4 regions of the Echinimonas agarilytica genome follow, and region 2 is predicted to be linked to each of the others. Evidence: predicted binding sites of a transcription regulator. Region 2 holds the regulator's gene; each other region holds the start of a gene.
What was found. The regulator sigma-54, encoded in region 2, starts transcription at its own class of promoters, with help from an activator protein. The targets are predictions, from matches to a motif close to GTTGGCACGNNNNTNGNNT.
Positions count from the first base shown of each region.

Region 1: nirB (nitrite reductase large subunit NirB) is a predicted target of sigma-54. The motif match lies at 1,724-1,742, and genes of this name have one in related genera.
Region 3: NAF29_RS00735 (DUF3192 domain-containing protein) is a predicted target of sigma-54. The motif match lies at 2,736-2,754, and genes of this name have one in related genera.
Region 4: NAF29_RS17850 (PEP-CTERM sorting domain-containing protein) is a predicted target of sigma-54. The motif match lies at 2,683-2,701, and genes of this name have one in related genera.

Region 1 covers NZ_JAMQGP010000010.1:126,652-130,868, forward strand. Annotated here, with positions in the region: gene NAF29_RS17115 (YecH family metal-binding protein) at 1-151, shown strand, start outside; gene NAF29_RS17120 (glycoside hydrolase family protein) at 325-1,470, shown strand; gene nirB (nitrite reductase large subunit NirB) at 1,913-4,217, shown strand, end outside.
Region 2 covers NZ_JAMQGP010000001.1:680,881-685,097, reverse strand. Annotated here, with positions in the region: gene lptC (LPS export ABC transporter periplasmic protein LptC) at 1-443, shown strand, start outside; gene lptA (lipopolysaccharide transport periplasmic protein LptA) at 421-942, shown strand; gene lptB (LPS export ABC transporter ATP-binding protein) at 948-1,673, shown strand; gene NAF29_RS02860 (RNA polymerase factor sigma-54) at 1,743-3,191, shown strand; gene hpf (ribosome hibernation promoting factor) at 3,221-3,508, shown strand; gene ptsN (PTS IIA-like nitrogen regulatory protein PtsN) at 3,511-3,960, shown strand; gene rapZ (RNase adapter RapZ) at 3,985-4,217, shown strand, end outside.
Region 3 covers NZ_JAMQGP010000001.1:178,376-182,592, forward strand. Annotated here, with positions in the region: gene NAF29_RS00720 (CBS domain-containing protein) at 1-223, opposite strand, end outside; gene NAF29_RS00725 (flagellar brake protein) at 438-1,112, shown strand; gene NAF29_RS00730 (tetratricopeptide repeat protein) at 1,345-2,250, shown strand; gene NAF29_RS00735 (DUF3192 domain-containing protein) at 2,312-2,692, opposite strand; gene NAF29_RS00740 (helix-turn-helix transcriptional regulator) at 2,858-3,847, opposite strand; gene NAF29_RS00745 (GGDEF domain-containing protein) at 3,844-4,217, opposite strand, start outside.
Region 4 covers NZ_JAMQGP010000011.1:107,296-111,512, reverse strand. Annotated here, with positions in the region: gene fbaA (class II fructose-bisphosphate aldolase) at 1-463, shown strand, start outside; gene NAF29_RS17855 (right-handed parallel beta-helix repeat-containing protein) at 533-1,687, opposite strand; gene NAF29_RS17850 (PEP-CTERM sorting domain-containing protein) at 1,870-2,601, opposite strand; gene NAF29_RS17845 (PEP-CTERM/exosortase system-associated acyltransferase) at 2,915-3,793, shown strand; gene prsT (XrtA/PEP-CTERM system TPR-repeat protein PrsT) at 3,862-4,217, opposite strand, start outside.

The sequences.
Region 1 (4,217 bases), on a different contig from region 2:
TGAACGCTTTGGCGCCAATGCGGTATTTCATACCTGCAAAATGAAAAATATGGATGCCGATGCACTCATTGAGTTTTTGACGCACAAAGGTAAGTTTGTCGAAACAGAGGGCGGCTTTACCACTCATTCCGACAAAATATGTAGCCATTAATATCCGCTTCTTTCATTCGGGCTACGATTCTGCGATGGAAAAGTAGGCCGAACCTTATATTTATAAAGAACTAAGCTCTCAGAGCATTAATTCACCCAATTGTTCCCTGCCAAGCATCGCGCTGATCGCCGATGATCGTTCACTGTCATCTTTGTATTGTTTGGAGTTTAGTTGTGAACAAATTAGTCCTATTGGTCATCATGAGCTTGGTCTCGATATCGGCATTCGCTTCGCCCAGTTGGGTTCACCCTGCACTGAATGCCAGTAATTCTCATTGGGATAAGGCCACCGGAACATTGAGTATCACCAAAAGTGTTTCATTCGGCGACGATTCAATCATTGACGATTTTTATTGGAACATTCCCTCACAGGTAAAAACAGTACTCATTAAGAAAAACGTCACGCTGAATGGCCACTTACGCTTCACCGCTGAAGGCGTAATCGCAGGTGAAGATTGGAATACTAGCATTATTGAAGGTACCAGCACGATTGGCTGGGCACATGGCCCCAATGCAAAACCCGAAAAAGCCACTAGCTGTAAATCAGGACCGGCTGGTGACGACCGTGTTCATGATTGCGAAAAATGGCAATACGGGGCGATATCTGTGCAGCCAAGAGCATCAAAGAAATCCATATACACAGTTAAAAATCTGAAAATTTTAAATGCCCGAACCTACGCAATTACAGCCATTAATCACACCTTAGATGTAGACCGCGTTAAAATTATCCATACGCGTGGCGATCGGGATCTGCGCAGTAACTCCGACGGTTTTGGCGGCGGTATCAATAGTCGGATCAGCAATAGCTATATCAATACTTGGGACGACAGCATCAAACTCTACCGTGATGGCATGCAGGTAGAAAACGTCACCATCATACACAACGGCAATGGCGCGCCTTTCCAATTAGGGTGGTCAAATAAAAAGCCTGCCAAATTTACGCTCAAGAACGTATTGGTAAAACGTGGTACCGAGAAGCACCGGGGCGGTTTCAATTTAGCACTGTTCAGCAATACCCGCGGCAAAGTGGCTCCAACCATATTCATCAGTGGCCTTGCAGCTGACTACACGCCAGACACAAAGATCACGCATCAAGGTAAAAACCTATCCATTCCTTGGGTTTATATTCGTTCCAAGTCCGATTCAAAAGTCACACTCAATATTGAACCTAGCTCGCCATTTTATTTGAATCTGTCAGCACAGCATGCAGGTGGAGGAAAGCTTTCGGTCAATGGCGCTGATAGTGCACAAAAAGGACATTACGTGAATGGAAGCCTCGAAGACGTTGTAGGCTGTGGTTGCACTGCCGACTCAATATAACCTTCTGTGTGAGGGGAAGTTCGCGCTATTTACAGCTTCAATCAATACTACTCCCCCATAAACAAGGGTTGCACCGATAAGGAATATCCCCACATTGGTGCAACCGCAACGCAAAGCGCATGCACCAAAACAATACAAATCACAATTTACTGTGCAGGCAAGTCCGCTCAGACAGCTTGCTGCCAGTCATTTGAAATCAATATAAACGACTAATTTTAATGTCATTTATATTAATTCAGACTCACCAAATAAGTTTGGCCTCCTTTTTGCTTTAACCATAATAATAGTGTGCGATTGATATGGGGATTACTCCTCTATCTCCCCCAGGTTCCAATGATGCAACCCGCTTACCCCTCACCTCGCTTCGGCACGTGAAATTCAAAATTCTTAAGTGAGCCAGCACACAATTAATACCTCAGACACCAAATTTTAGAGGCCAGAAATGAGCAAACAAAAAATCATCGTCGTCGGAAACGGCATGGTCGGCCATAAATTCATCGATACTTTAGTAAGCGATGATGCTAGCGACCAATTTGATATCGTCACTTTTTCAGAAGAACCGCGTTTAGCCTATGACCGAGTTCAACTGAGCGCATATTTCTCAGGCAGCACTGCTGATGATTTGGCGATGACAACACCTGAGTATTATGACGAGCGCGGTGTACGTTATCTGTTAAACGACAAAGTCGTAGGCATTAACAAAACCGACAAAACAATCACCACAGAAAATGGTGAAGTCGAGTCTTACGACAAACTCATTTTAGCCACTGGCTCCTATCCGTTCGTGCCGCCGATTCCAGGTAACGATCAGCCTCATTGTCTAGTGTATCGCACCATTGAAGATTTAGAAGCAATGACAGCCTCTGCAAAGCAAAGTCGTCGAGGTGTTGTTGTGGGGGGCGGTTTGCTCGGCCTTGAAGCAGCCAATGCATTGAAAAATCTAGGGCTAGAAGTTCACGTTGTTGAATTTGCGCCACGCTTAATGGCGGTGCAACTCGACGAAGCGGGTGGGCAATTACTTCGCTCTAAAATCGAAGATCTGGGTGTACAAGTACACACAGGTAAAGCAACACAGAATATTTCGGACGGTGATGATCATCGTTATCGCATGGAGTTTGCGGACGGAAGCCACTTAGAAACGGATATGATTCTGTTCTCAGCCGGCATTCGTCCACAGGATGAGCTTGCACGTCAGTTCGACCTTGAAATAGGTGAGCGCGGCGGCATCGTCATCAACAATGAGTGCCAGACCTCAGATCCTGACATCTACGCCATCGGCGAGTGTGCTCTCTGGAAAAGTAGGATCTTTGGTCTGGTCGCTCCCGGTTATAGCATGGCTAAAGTAGCTGTGTCACATATTACCGGTGGCGACGAATCCTTTGAGGGTGCTGACATGAGCACCAAGCTCAAACTACTAGGTGTTGAAGTAGGTAGTATTGGTGATGCTCACGGCAACACACCAGACAGCTTAAGCTACGTGTATAGCAACGGTGCTGAGCAAGTGTACAAGCGCTTGATCGTATCTTCTGACAACAAGAAACTACTCGGCGCAGTGATGGTGGGCGACACCAGCAACTACGGTACGTTGCTGCCAATCATGCTCACCGGTATGGATTTGCCTGAAAATCCGGAAACCCTAATTCTACCTGCAATCGACGGCGAAGCCGGCGGAGGCATGGGCGTTGAAGCACTGCCTGACGCAGCACAAATTTGTTCGTGTTTAGACGTCACCAAAGGCGACTTGATCACCGCCATTCAAGACGGCAACCAAACCGTTGGCGACCTCAAAACTTGTACGGGCGCAGGCACAGGTTGTGGCGGTTGTGTGGCCATGGTCGGCCAAGTATTGAACTGTGAATTGGAAAAAATGGGGGTCGAGGTCAATAACAACCTGTGTGCGCACTTTGACTACAGCCGCCAAGAATTGTTCGACATTATCCGCGCGAAGAAATACACCAGCTTCCAAGATCTATTAGCCGACCACGGCCAAGGTCATGGTTGTGAAATTTGTAAACCAGCCATTGGCTCTATGCTGGCCACCCAGTGGAACGAGTATGTCTTAAAAGACGACCATTTACCGCTTCAAGACACCAACGATGTATTCTTGGCCAACATGCAAAAAGACGGCACTTACTCCGTTGTACCTCGTATGTTAGGCGGTGAAGTCACACCCGAAGGTCTGATTACCATTGGTGAAGTGGCGCGCGACTATAACCTCTATACCAAAGTCACCGGCGGTCAACGTATCGATATGTTCGGAGCTCAGCTACACGAATTGCCAGACATTTGGAAACGCTTGGTTGATGCGGGCTTCGAAACAGGTCACGCCTACGGGAAATCACTACGTACCGTGAAATCATGCGTGGGTAGCTCGTGGTGTCGTTACGGCATGCTCGATTCTGTATCGATGGCAGTACTGTTAGAAATGCGCTACCGCGGCATGCGCTCACCGCATAAAGTGAAAATGGCTGTTTCAGGCTGTACCCGCGAATGTGCCGAAGCACAAAGCAAAGATATTGGAGTCATTGCAACCGACAAAGGTTGGAACCTATACGTCTGTGGTAACGGCGGTATGCGCCCACGTCATGGCGACTTATTTGCAACCGACTTAGATGACGAAACATTACTGAAGTACATTGACCGCATCATGATGTTCTACTGTCACACGGCCGACCGTTTACAACGCACATCGGTATGGATGGAGAATATGGAAGGTGGTTTAGGTTACCTTCAAGATGTTGTCATCA
Region 2 (4,217 bases):
AAAACCTATTTAATCGTAATTTTGATAAAACTGGCAAATTAACCAGTACGGTGTTTGGCGAGCGAATGGAATCCTATTCAGCACTCGACATGACCATATTTACTAACCCAGAAGTCACAGTATTTAACGAAGAGTCTGGCGATGACCCCGCTTGGAAAGTCACAGCCAGCGAAGGCAGCTTGTATCAAGCGCTCGATCAATTGCAGCTCAAAGGTTCTGTTACAATTAAAGCAACCGATCCTTTAAGCCAAGTTCAAACAATTACAACACCTTATCTGGTGCTCGAAATTGACTCCAATCAGATGCATACTGATGAGAAAGTCATCGCCCTTGGCCCACACATTGAGATGCAAGGTGTTGGTCTTCAAGCAGATTTAAATAAGCAGGACATAGAAATTCTGCAAGATGTGGAAGCATTTTATGAACAAACTCCAGCGAATTAGTGCCGCAGCATTAATAGCCATATGTCCTTTTTCTTATGCCGTAAAGAGCGACTTCTCTGAACGAGTTGTGATTGAATCAGAGCGGCAAACCATTGATATGAAGTCAAATGTTGTGACGTATATTGGTGATGTCAAAGTGACTCAAGGAACATTGCAGATATTTGCAGATACACTGACTATCTTGAACGCAACCGAAGAAGGCCAACAAGTCTTGGTCGCGAACGGAAAGCCTGCAAATTACAGCCAAATCCTTGATAATGGCAAAGCAATGGATGCTCAAGCGTTGCGAGTTCGATATGAGCTTGGAGAACGTATTTTGTTGCTCACCGGTGAAGCTCAACTAACTCAAGAAGATAGCTTGGTAAAGGGTGACAAGATTCTCTACAACCTTGAACAGCAATTACTCGAAGCAGATAGCAAAGACGATGGCTCTGCTCGCGTGACAACGATCTTCATTCCAGATCAAGTCCAAGAACAACTCGACGACCAAAAGAAATAGTCTGCATGGCATTATTAGAAGCAAAAAATCTCGCAAAGTCTTACAAGCGCCGTCAAGTGGTTAAAGATGTTTCGTTGAAAGTTGAACCAGGGCAAATTGTGGGTCTTCTGGGGCCTAATGGCGCAGGTAAAACCACCACCTTTTATATGGTGGTGGGGCTTGTTCAAGCCGAAAAAGGCATTATTGAGCTCAACGGTGAAGATATTTCCTTGGCGCCCATGCATGAGCGTGCCCGAAAAGGCATCGGCTATTTGCCCCAAGAGTCGTCCATTTTTCGCAAGCTCAGTGTACGCGACAACATTATGGCTATTTTAGAGACGCGCAAAGACCTCTCTACCGAGCAACGAGAGGAAGCTCTCGACTCTTTGCTGGAAGAATTTAATATTGGCCATATTGCCCAAAGCAAAGGCATGAGCCTTTCTGGGGGGGAACGACGCAGAGTTGAAATTGCACGAGCGCTTGCCGCTGAACCCAGTTTTATCTTACTCGATGAGCCTTTTGCCGGTGTCGACCCTATTTCAGTATCGGATATTAAAAAGATCATTGAACACCTCAAAACTCGAGGTTTAGGGATATTAATTACGGATCATAACGTTCGTGAAACACTATCCGTTTGTGAGTACGCTTACATCGTGTCACATGGCGAATTGATTGCGACAGGTTCTCCGGAACAAGTTTTAGCAAATCAACACGTTCGAGATGTGTACTTAGGTGAGCAATTCCAGCTATAGTAGCTTAACGTAACCCACGGATACTGCTCATTTTGCAGCCACCGTTACACAGGAAGAGTCGGAGACTAGATGAAACCATCGCTCCAGCTTAAATTTGGCCAACAGCTGACTATGACGCCGCAATTGCAGCAAGCCATTAGGCTTTTGCAATTGTCGACTTTAGATCTGCAACAGGAAATTCAAGAAGCTTTGGATAGCAATCCACTCCTTGAACAATCCGAAGAAGAAAATTCATCTTCAGCAGATTCAGATGTCAGCTTGGACAGTATTGAAGCAGATAGTAGTACAGTTGATACTGCAGAAGCACTGCAACAAGATTCCATTTCGGAAGAAATGCCTATGGATACAACTTGGGATGAAGTTGTGTCAGCAGCCCCTGTGGCCTCAGCCGCCCCAATGCGTGAGGATGATGAAAGCTTTCAAGGTGAAACCACCGATTCATTGCATGCTCACCTCGAATGGCAGCTTGAATTAACTCCCATGACAGACACAGATCGTGCCATTGCCAGAACTATTCTTGATGGCATTGATGATGCAGGTTATCTCACTGTCACAACAGAAGATATTCTAGAAAGCCAAGGTAATGCAGAAGTTGAATTGGATGAAATTGAAGCCGTTTTAAAACGCATTCAGCTATTTGACCCAATTGGTTCGGGCTCTCGCTCCATCAAAGAATGTTTACTCATTCAATTGCGTCAATTTGGCACCGACACGCCTTGGTTAAAAGAAGCCATGCTAGTGATCAACAACCACATGGACTTACTTGCAAGTCGCGATTACCGCACATTGATGCGCCGAGCGCGACTCAAAGAAGACCAGCTTCGCGAAGTGATGCGCTTGATCCAAAGCCTCAATCCGCGTCCGGGCAGTGCCATTGTGGTCGAAGATAGCCAATACGTCATTCCAGACGTTTCAGTGATGAAGCGCAACGGCGTCTGGCAAGTCGAATTGAATCCAGATGCAGTGCCAAAAATTCGAGTCAATGAGCAGTACGCAGCTATGTCTCGTGGTGCTCGAAACACCTCTGACGGACAATTTATCCGTTCACACATGCAAGAAGCCAAGTGGTTCATTAAAAGCTTAGAAAGCCGTAACGAAACACTTATGAAAGTTTCAAACTGCATTCTGAAACGCCAATACGACTTTTTTGAGTACGGCGATGAAGCCATGAAACCCATGGTTCTCAATGATGTGGCCGAAGAAGTTGGCATGCATGAATCTACTATTTCGCGCGTGACCACGCAGAAGTATATGCACACGCCACGCGGTATATTTGAACTCAAATACTTCTTCTCCAGCCATGTGAGCACTGAAAGTGGTGGCGAATGCTCGTCCACTGCTATTCGCGCATTGATTAAAAAGCTGGTCGCAGCAGAAAACCCGGCAAAGCCATTAAGCGATAGTAAAATGGCTGAGCTACTCTCGGATCAAGGAATTAATGTGGCTCGCCGAACGATTGCTAAATATCGTGAAGCGCTCAATATTCCGCCATCCAACCAAAGAAAAAGTCTTTTGTAACAACAAGTACTGAGTGAGGAAACACGCCTATGCAACTAAACTTAACCGGTCATCATGTTGATATTACTCCTCCTTTACGTGACTATGTCACAGAGAAGCTGGCCAAATTAGAGCGCCACTTCGACAACATCACAAACGTCCATGTGGTGTTGAATGTCGAAAAACTTCGCCAGATTGCAGAAGCAACCGTTCACCTCTCGGGAGCGGAAATATTTGCGAACGCTGAAAGCGAAAGTATGTATGCGGCGATAGACTCGTTAGTCGACAAGCTCGACCGGCAGGTTATTCGCCACAAGGAAAAATTGCAGAAGCATTAATCATGAACATGCGAAGTATCCTGTCCAAGGACTGCACTTTCAGTGCAGTCCAATGTAGTAGCAAAAAGCGAGCACTTGAAATCGTAAGTGAAATCGCAGCGAAGCATCTCCAAGGACTCACCGAAAACGAAATTTTCGAGCGCTTTTTAGCACGCGAAAAACTAGGCAGTACCGGCATTGGAAATGGCATAGCCATTCCGCACGGCAGACTCCCGTCTGACGCCAGCAACGTCGCTATATTGGTTCAATTTGAATCCCCAATCGAATTCGACGCCATTGATAAAAAGCCAGTCGATATTATGTTTGCGATGCTGGTGCCCGAGCAAGACTGCAAACACCATCTCAAAACTCTTGCTTTAGTCGCTGAAAAATTAGGTCAAAAAAATACCTTAAAACAGCTCAGATGTGCCTCTAGTGCTGAAGACCTATATCAGGTTATTATCAACGCATAATCATTTATTAAAGTGCACTCTTACATGAAGCTCACCGTCGTTAGTGGTCGTTCAGGAGCAGGGAAATCTATTGCGCTCAGGGTTCTCGAAGATCTCGGGTACTATTGCGTTGACAATTTACCCATCGAACTTCTGAAGCCTTGGATCACCATGCAGCACAACCAGCACGAGAACGTTGCTGTGAGCTTAGACATGAGGAACTTGCCGAACGATCGTGCTCAGATCGAGCAATTGCTTAAAGTTCTTAAAACAGCCGT
Region 3 (4,217 bases), 500 kb from region 2:
TACTCAGCGTTGCTCTGTCGTGAGGCGTTTCTGAGACCAGTCCAATGTGCGGGCTGAGTGCTTTAAATAAGTCTCGATCAGACACAATGCCGCACAGTGTGTCATCTTCGATGACGAGCACATGATGAAAACGGACATTCTCAAAAATTTCTTTCACGTGCTCAAGTGTGTCGTCCATGGTGACCGACACGACTCGTGTATTCATCAAACTTTCTAAACTCATACGTACACTCCTTGGTATTCAAAGGACCCCGTTGTTGAAGTTATAACTAAAACAAAAACTTGTAAAATAAAGTTGGTTAAATATTTAACTGCAGTCAATTAAAATTTCGGTCAGTGAATTTAAACCCATGTCAGCCTCTGGCGGTATTGTTTGTCAACCACGTAAAATATTTGTTAATGTCAGTGGTTGTAGAAGACACATCGGATGTGCACAAATGATTCAAACCTCTCGCCACGAAGAACACGAGCAAATTTCTAAAGCGCTACTCGCATGTCCAATCAATTGCCCTGTGGATGTTCAGGTTCTTGCGGGTAGCCATGTATACCGCCTGAAATCTCGACTCATTGGTATCGACAACCCTCATGTGTTATTGCTGCGCTTGGGCACGGATCAAAGCTGGAAAGATGCGAACCATCGGCTAGAACCGGGGCAGCCTGTAGTGATTCGAATGGTGAATGAGTCAGGACAATGCCAGTTGCTGGCATTTAGAACTCAGTTAGGCATGGCATGTAAAGTGCCGCGTCGTTGGCTTACTGTGCAGTTTCCTGAGCGTATCGAATCGGCCAATATGCGCGAGCAAAAGCGTATTCATGTGCAGTTTGGTTGTTATATTGAATGGGGCGACCATAAAGAAAAATTGTCATTGGGTACCATTATCGACTTATCGACCAAAGGTTGCCGCATTGAAACCAAGGTTGACCGTCCCATACCGGAAAGCAGCAACATTCGTATTCGCTTCAAAGATGAGTATTCTCATTTGACGTTACCGGGGGCAGTCCGAAACTCTTCAGTGGATGCATCTGGACAAATTGTTCATGGTGTACAGCTGACCGAGCTAAGCTCTACCGAACGTAGCCACTTGTCTGAACTCATGTTGGCAAATTACTAATTGGCCTGAGCGAAGATGCAGGTTTCGCCTGACTTGTAATTTGTCGTAATACACTTCTTGCCTTCAGATCTCTAACCTCTAATTGTGCGCTGTTGTTCGCACCACAATGGGGAGCAATCATATTTGCTCACAAGTTAGTTAAGGAACTGACTAGCTTCGGTAGAAGTGGACATCTTAATTCGCCATACACCTCTCCGATCTTGCCAGCTCGTCACCGATAGTAGGTACGAATATGCGTGTTCATTATGTTTTAGTGTTAGCGTCTTTGTTGTCTTTTGGATCTCAAGCATTAGTGATCTCCAATTTTGGGTCATCGTCTGCGCCCTTGCAGAAATCAGATAGCAATGCATTGCGACAAATTCAGATGGGGCACAATTATGCGCAAGGTTTGGGTGTAGAAATTGACTACGTCAAAGCCGCAAATTGGTATCAATTAGCCGCCGACCAGAATCACGCCGATGGGCAATATCACATGGGGGTCATGTATGCCAATGGTCGCGGTGTCGCTCAAGATATGGATTTAGCCATGCAATATTATCAACGTGCAGCAGCACAACAACACCCTTCAGCAATGAACGATCTCGGTTGGATATTTCAAAACGGTGTGAATGGTGAATCCAATCAGACCAAAGCCGCAGAGCTTTATTTGAAGTCGGCTCTAGCTGGGGATGCAACCGCCCAGAACAACTTAGGTTCCTTGTATGCCGACGGCTTAGGCGTTGAGCAAAACTTTGAACAAGCGGCCTATTGGTATGGTAAGGCAGTGGTACAAGGCCACGCTGATGCGCAAAACAACTTGGGTTCTTTGTATGCCGATGGATTGGGGGTGGATGCAGACTATCACCGTTCCGCATCACTGTTTCGGGACGCAGCTCAGCAAGGACACGTGATTGCTCAGCAAAACTTAGGCTGGAGCTATGAGCATGGCAAAGGCGTACCGCAGGATCTAAAGCTGGCATTCAATTGGTATCAGTCTGCAGCTGAACAAGGCGATGTGATGGCGCAAATAGACTTGGGCTACATGTATGAAAATGGCTTGGGGTGCACGCAAGATCAAGCTAAAGCTGATTACTGGTATGCTGTTTCAGGGCAGCAAGGCAATGCCGAAAAAGTGTATTACGCGGGGTTGATGCGCTAGTTTAACGTACTTTCGTTACGTGTAAAAAAGGCCTGATATTCAGGCCTTTTTGATGTCTGCTTTATTGTAAACGTTCCAAGGCTGTATCGCCCCAACCAATGAGTTCTCTGTTTTTAAACACTAATGGTGTGCATTCGTCTTTGGTGATTTTTCCGTCACCGTGCTTAGTGTTGGTTTGGTAAAACAAAATTTGGTACTCAGCATCATCTTGCTTTAGATTTTCGGTAAAGTCGGGTGTTCCCAAATTTGCCAATATAGACTCATAACTGGTGGATGTTGTGAGGTTAGCAATCGCAGCGCGATTGTCTTTTTGATGTTGTTGCCAGCCGTGACTATTGGCGAATTCAGAATCCCAATCGCCATCGTTTACCGAGACAACGCAACCGGCCAAAGTGCTTAACATGATCAGGCTGCCCGCTAAAACTATTACAGTGCGCTTCATTTTTTTCTCCTTGGTGAAGTCTTTCACTTGCTTGCACTGAATTGAGCAATGGCTGTGCCAAATATTATTTTATGATTTTAATCAATTAGTTATATTCTATTTGGGGGTTTTTGTGAAAATGATGTTGGTGATATTTACGAATAAAGTGTGAAATTAACTAACTGTTTAGGCTTCTTTGAGTTGGCTTGGCGTCACGCCGGTCCATCGTTTGAATGCGCGTCTAAAATTGTTCACATCACTAATTTCAAAGTGATTGGCCACTTGCTGATTGCTCCAACCTAAATCGTGAACCATGCAAATGGCTAAATATCGATAAGTGTCGTCTTGAATGCTCTGAAATGTGGTGCTTTCGTGCTTCAGTCTGCGTTTGAGTGTGCTATTGCTGACACCTAAATAATCAGCCAAGTCATGTAACTGGCAGTTAGGGTGCCGCTCGCAAAAACTGCGCGTTACTCGAATCAAATGAGGCACATGGTGAGTCGCTACACGCTCGCGTTTACATTGTTGTTGTATCGCCCGATATTCAGTATTGGGGGCCATTTCATGGGGCTGGCTAACACTGTGCATATTGATGCTGGCTCGACAAAATTGCCGATCGAATGTGGCGTTGGAACCGATGTAACTGTGGACCGACGCTATAGCGTGGTGATACGACAGTTGCCATTGCACTTCAGCGCAATAATTACGCAACCAAAAACTCACTGCACTGGTGGCAAACTTCAAATAGAAATTGGCTAAATTGGCCTGCGCAGACTCGCTAATTATGTCGAGGTGAACGTGAGAATGAGTTCTCAACACCCGCAATTGAATGGGCAGGTTCCAGCGCGAATAAAAGGTTGATATGTGCTGCGTTGCTTGTTTTATTGTTGGGCAATAACGCAACAGCTTCGCCAATGTATCGTCACTTAAAATGAGATGCTGGCCAAGTAAAAAAGGTAAGTCGGCATCGCCACAATGAAGCGCTTGTTCAATAAATTTATCGAGTTGGCTTTGCGATATGAACTGGTCGTGTTGACTAAATTGGTTGGCGAACAGCCGAGTTCCTGCAAGGTATGCTTCAGGATTGGAGGAGCGTTGCTGTAACAATGAATACAACAATTCAGCAATGATCGGTCGCATGACTTTATCGTTGCGGCTGACGTATGGCTGGCTCATGCGCGAATCGACTCGAGTTGTGAATTATGTTTGCGCGCATCCAAATTGGCATGACTTTGGCGGACCAAGGCTTCGGCACTGGTGCAATTAGAAATGGGTTGCTGTACCCAACACACCTCTAATTCGGTTGAAATGGAGTGGCAGATCTTTTTCAGAGCTTGCTCCATGTGTCGACTGGCATGAGCATGCGGCATTTGGTGAACCAACAGGGCGAACCGATTCCCCCGACAGCGACACACCAAATCATCAACATTCGAATGGCTTAGCAACAATTCGGCAAATGACTTTAAGAGCTGATCGCCTGCGAGCATGCCGTGCTTCATGTTGAACTGAGCAAAGCCTCTTATGTCGAGTACAAATAAGATGGGGT
Region 4 (4,217 bases), on a different contig from region 2:
ATATGAAACATTGAATGCGGTTAGCCCTAACTTCACGATTGCTGCATCTTTCGGTAACGTTCACGGCGTTTACAAGCCAGGTAACGTGAAACTGACTCCTACTATTCTTCGTGATTCACAAACTTATGTGTCTGAGAAGTATGGTCTTGAGAAGAATGCATTGAACTTCGTATTCCACGGTGGTTCAGGTTCTTCACAAGAAGAAATTCAAGAGTCTATCGGTTACGGTGTGATAAAAATGAACATCGATACAGATACTCAGTGGGCTTGTTGGAACGGTATTCGTGAATACTACATCGACAAAGAAGCATTCTTGCAAGGTCAAATCGGCAGCCCAGATGGCGATGATTCACCGAACAAGAAATACTATGATCCACGCGTTTGGTTGCGCCATGCTCAAGTATCAATGGTGACTCGCTTAGAGCAAGCATTCTCAGATTTGAACGCTGTAGACGTACTGTAATCATATGTGTAGGGCTGACATAGCCCTCTAAAAATACTGAGTGAGCCTCGCCATTTCGGCGGGGCTTTTTTATGGGTGCTTGGGAAGGGGAGGTAGATGAGGGTATGGCGCTAATTTAGCCTCTGCTCTTGAGTCAAAGACAAAATTAAGGCCTGGCAGGTTTGTTGTTTGGCTTGAGATAACAAGATTGGATGAAGCCACAACTGCGGTATCAGGATTTTTTAAATGCAGTAAGTTGTTCTTACCATCGCGCTCTAGAATGATGATGTTGTCACGCATTTTGATTGTGTTTAATGAGTATTTTTTACCCTCTAGCCCGTAACCAATCGCCGTTTCATTGACTGAACGTGGGCCCTGTTCAAGTATCGATTCCAAAATAAACAACTCGCCACCATTTGGAATATCAATTAATCGACTGTCGAACCCTGATAGCGATGCAATAATGCTTCGTTGAATCAGAGTACGTGATGCGCGTGACTTGATTTCATGGCCTTGATCTTTGGCACCTAAAAATACCGAGTCAGAAATATAGAGCTCCGTATCGCTACCCACGTAAATACCATGTGCTCTTCCACTCTTTCCAAGGTTAATAAACCAACTGTCTTCAATGATGATCTTACCGGCTTTATTTGATGTCAGAAGGCCTTGTTGGCCACTATGAAAGTAAACATGCTCTAACGATAAATTTTTACCGTGAAACCGAACACAAGCGCCATTTTGTGCTTTTGCTTTAATATTTCGGCATTCGATATTTCGGATAGTGAGATTGTTAGCTTTGGAAACAATTGCGCCTTTTCCATCAACGATGGCTGATTCCAAAACAACATGTCCGAGCCCCTCAATTGTGACGTTATTTGCTTTGACAATAAATGCCTGTTGATATGTGCCTTGGCTGATCTGGAGAGTATCGCCACTTGATAATGCATTTGAAGCGGCTTGGAGTGACTTAAATTGATCGGAACGAATGATGTTGGACGATGTTGGAAGCGCGGGTTTTGGGCTCCATTGATCAAATCCAAGTTGTTTTAGATCATCCTTAAGTGAATAGCGGATGACTTCTCCAAAGATAACATTGGCTACTGGGGGAGCGGTCTTACGTAGATTTTTTTCAACGGACTTTTGTAGACCCCAGTAAAAATCAGGCTTAGCGAATACAACCCACAATAGTGAGATGTTAATCAGAATGCCTGTGACGACTAAGTACTTCTTGATAAAACCTGCCACGCTAAGAACTCTCTTCCTTGAAGGTGTTTGCCACTGTTTGATGTTTGCCATGAAAGCTGTTGCTCAACATAGCATAAATTCGATGTTGTTCCTTTCAGGAAATGCAGCTTAGCCGCGTGCTTTAGACACAAAAAAGCCGCCATAAAGGCGGCTTTTTCAGAGAGACTAAGTAGAGTCAGGAATTAAGCTTTACGACGACGAGCTGCGCCAGCAAAACCTAAAAGACCTAAACCTAACAAAGCGATAGAAGCTGGCTCTGGAATAGATTGGCCAGAGAAGCTACCAGTACCTTCAGAAACAACTACACCACCAGTCACGCTGTTGTTAGGGAAAGCAACTGTTGTTTGAAGATCAGAACCGTCAAACTGAGTATCAGTGTCGAAGTTGCTTGCAGCCAAGCCGCCAACTACGTCTAAGATACCGCGACCCAACAAGAAGATTGGGTTACCGTTGATTGTAGCCAAGTCGCCGATGAAAGAACCCATCACGCCTGCAAAACCTAAGTCAGTCAAGTCAGTTGAGTGACCAGCAAGTTCCAACCAAAGGTCGCCGTCTTCTGATTTAGAAGAATCACCTGCAGAGAAGTTTTCTGCATAATCAACGTAAACTTTCAGGCTGAAAGAAGCATATGCGTTTGAAACATTACCGCCGTCTACTTTAGTGCCAACAACGTTAGCGCCGCCTGCAGCAGATGCAACGAAAGTTAGTTCACAACCAACACAGTTATAATCAGTTTCGTCAATCAAACCCCAAGTAGTGAAAGAACCATCTGGATTCAATTCTTGGAATACTTGACCTGATGAAATGTTGTTGCCGCTTGGTTCAAACTCAACGCCACCAATGTTGATCACGCTTGCTGATGCTGTAGCGCTTACTGCTAAAGCGAATGCTGCTGTCATTATTTTCCGTAACATAATTTACTCCACTATCTTTTTAGTCAGTTCGAGAAGCAGTGACTGCTTCTTCAAGAAATTTGTTAATGCTCGGTTAACTTAAAGCATTGTGCGTGCCAAGTTTTTAATGTGTTGTTTATTAAGGGTAAATTGTATTCTTCTGGTTTTTGGTCGTGAGCTGCGTATAAAACTTGTAAAATATTTTGACATCGAATAGTGATCGAATTCTGCGAGTGCTACAGTTAATTAACAATGTTATTAAGTATTTAACATTTATGAGCTCAATTACATGCCACAATATATGAAACATAAGGAAGTAGGAGTCATCAGGTAGATGAATAAAAAGCTCAAGCGGTACGCGGCCATGCCCATCATCGGACCATTGGTTAACATTGCGATTAAAGTTATGATTAATCGTGAAGGTACCCGAATAGCAAAGCACTTTTCAGAATTTCTCTTACCCCAAGTCGCTTATAGAAAAGATACAGTGTCGGCTGTATACCGTATTCGGCATCAAGTTTACTGTGAGGAGCTCGAATTTGAGGCTCCTAGAGATGATGCTAAAGAATCGGATGAATTCGACAAGTACAGCCGCTATTGTTTGATGCAGCACAGGTCATCAAAAGATTATGCTGGAACGGTACGGGTGGTTGCTCCGCAAGAAGAAGATGAGTTGCTGCCGATTGAGAAGTATTGTGCTCATGCTTTTGAGGGGGCCGATTTAAAGCCAAGCGACTTTGCGCGTAAAGATATCTGTGAAATATCCCGATTGGCAGTACCTGCTCAATTTAGGCGTCGTAATACCGACCGCTTCAAGGGCGCAGCTACCGGTGCTATTAACGAAACAAGCTACTCTGCTGAAGAGTTGCGCTGTTTTCCATTCTTAGCGATTGGTTTATATCTGGCAGCTGGATCATTGGCGATTCACAGTGAACATAAACATGCTTTTGTAATGATGGAACCTCGTCTGGCACGGAGTATGGCTTTCATTGGTGTTAAATTTCGCCAACTGGGGCCTGCCATCGAGTATCACGGTAAGCGTGCACCTTATTACATTAATGCTGAAATGCTGCATCGTTCCTTGCCTGATGGGTTTAAGAAGTTGTATGCCGTGATCGATAAGCATATTGAAAAAGATGGTCGGGAGGCGCGCCTTAGTGTCAAGCTGGACTCGGACGATGTAGATGCTCGGCAGGTACGCTTATTTAAATAAAAATGCAAAGACCACAAAAAAGCCGCTTGGAAAGCGGCTTTTTTGTGGTCTTAAGAATGTGTCACAGCTTATAGCTGGCTCATTAATTCCGCTTTAAGCGTTTCCAGTGCTTCTGTAGGAGGAGTCGTGGTGCTTAGAACCTGCTTGGCTTGAGTTTTTTGGCTGTTAGCAACTAGAGCCGCAGCATAGTGGATGGCAATTTCTTGGTTACTGCTATCTGCTTCATATGCTGTTTGTAAAACTTCCAATGCTTTTGCACTGTTGCCCGTCTTAAGCAATGCAAAGCCATATGTATCAGCAATTGCGGGGTGTTTCCCTGCCGCTTTATAAGCTCGTTCAGAATATTCTTTGGCAGGGCCAAATTGACCTTCCTCTAAGTGCAGCCAAGCCAAGTTATTCAGTGCCATGACGTTACCAGGGTTTT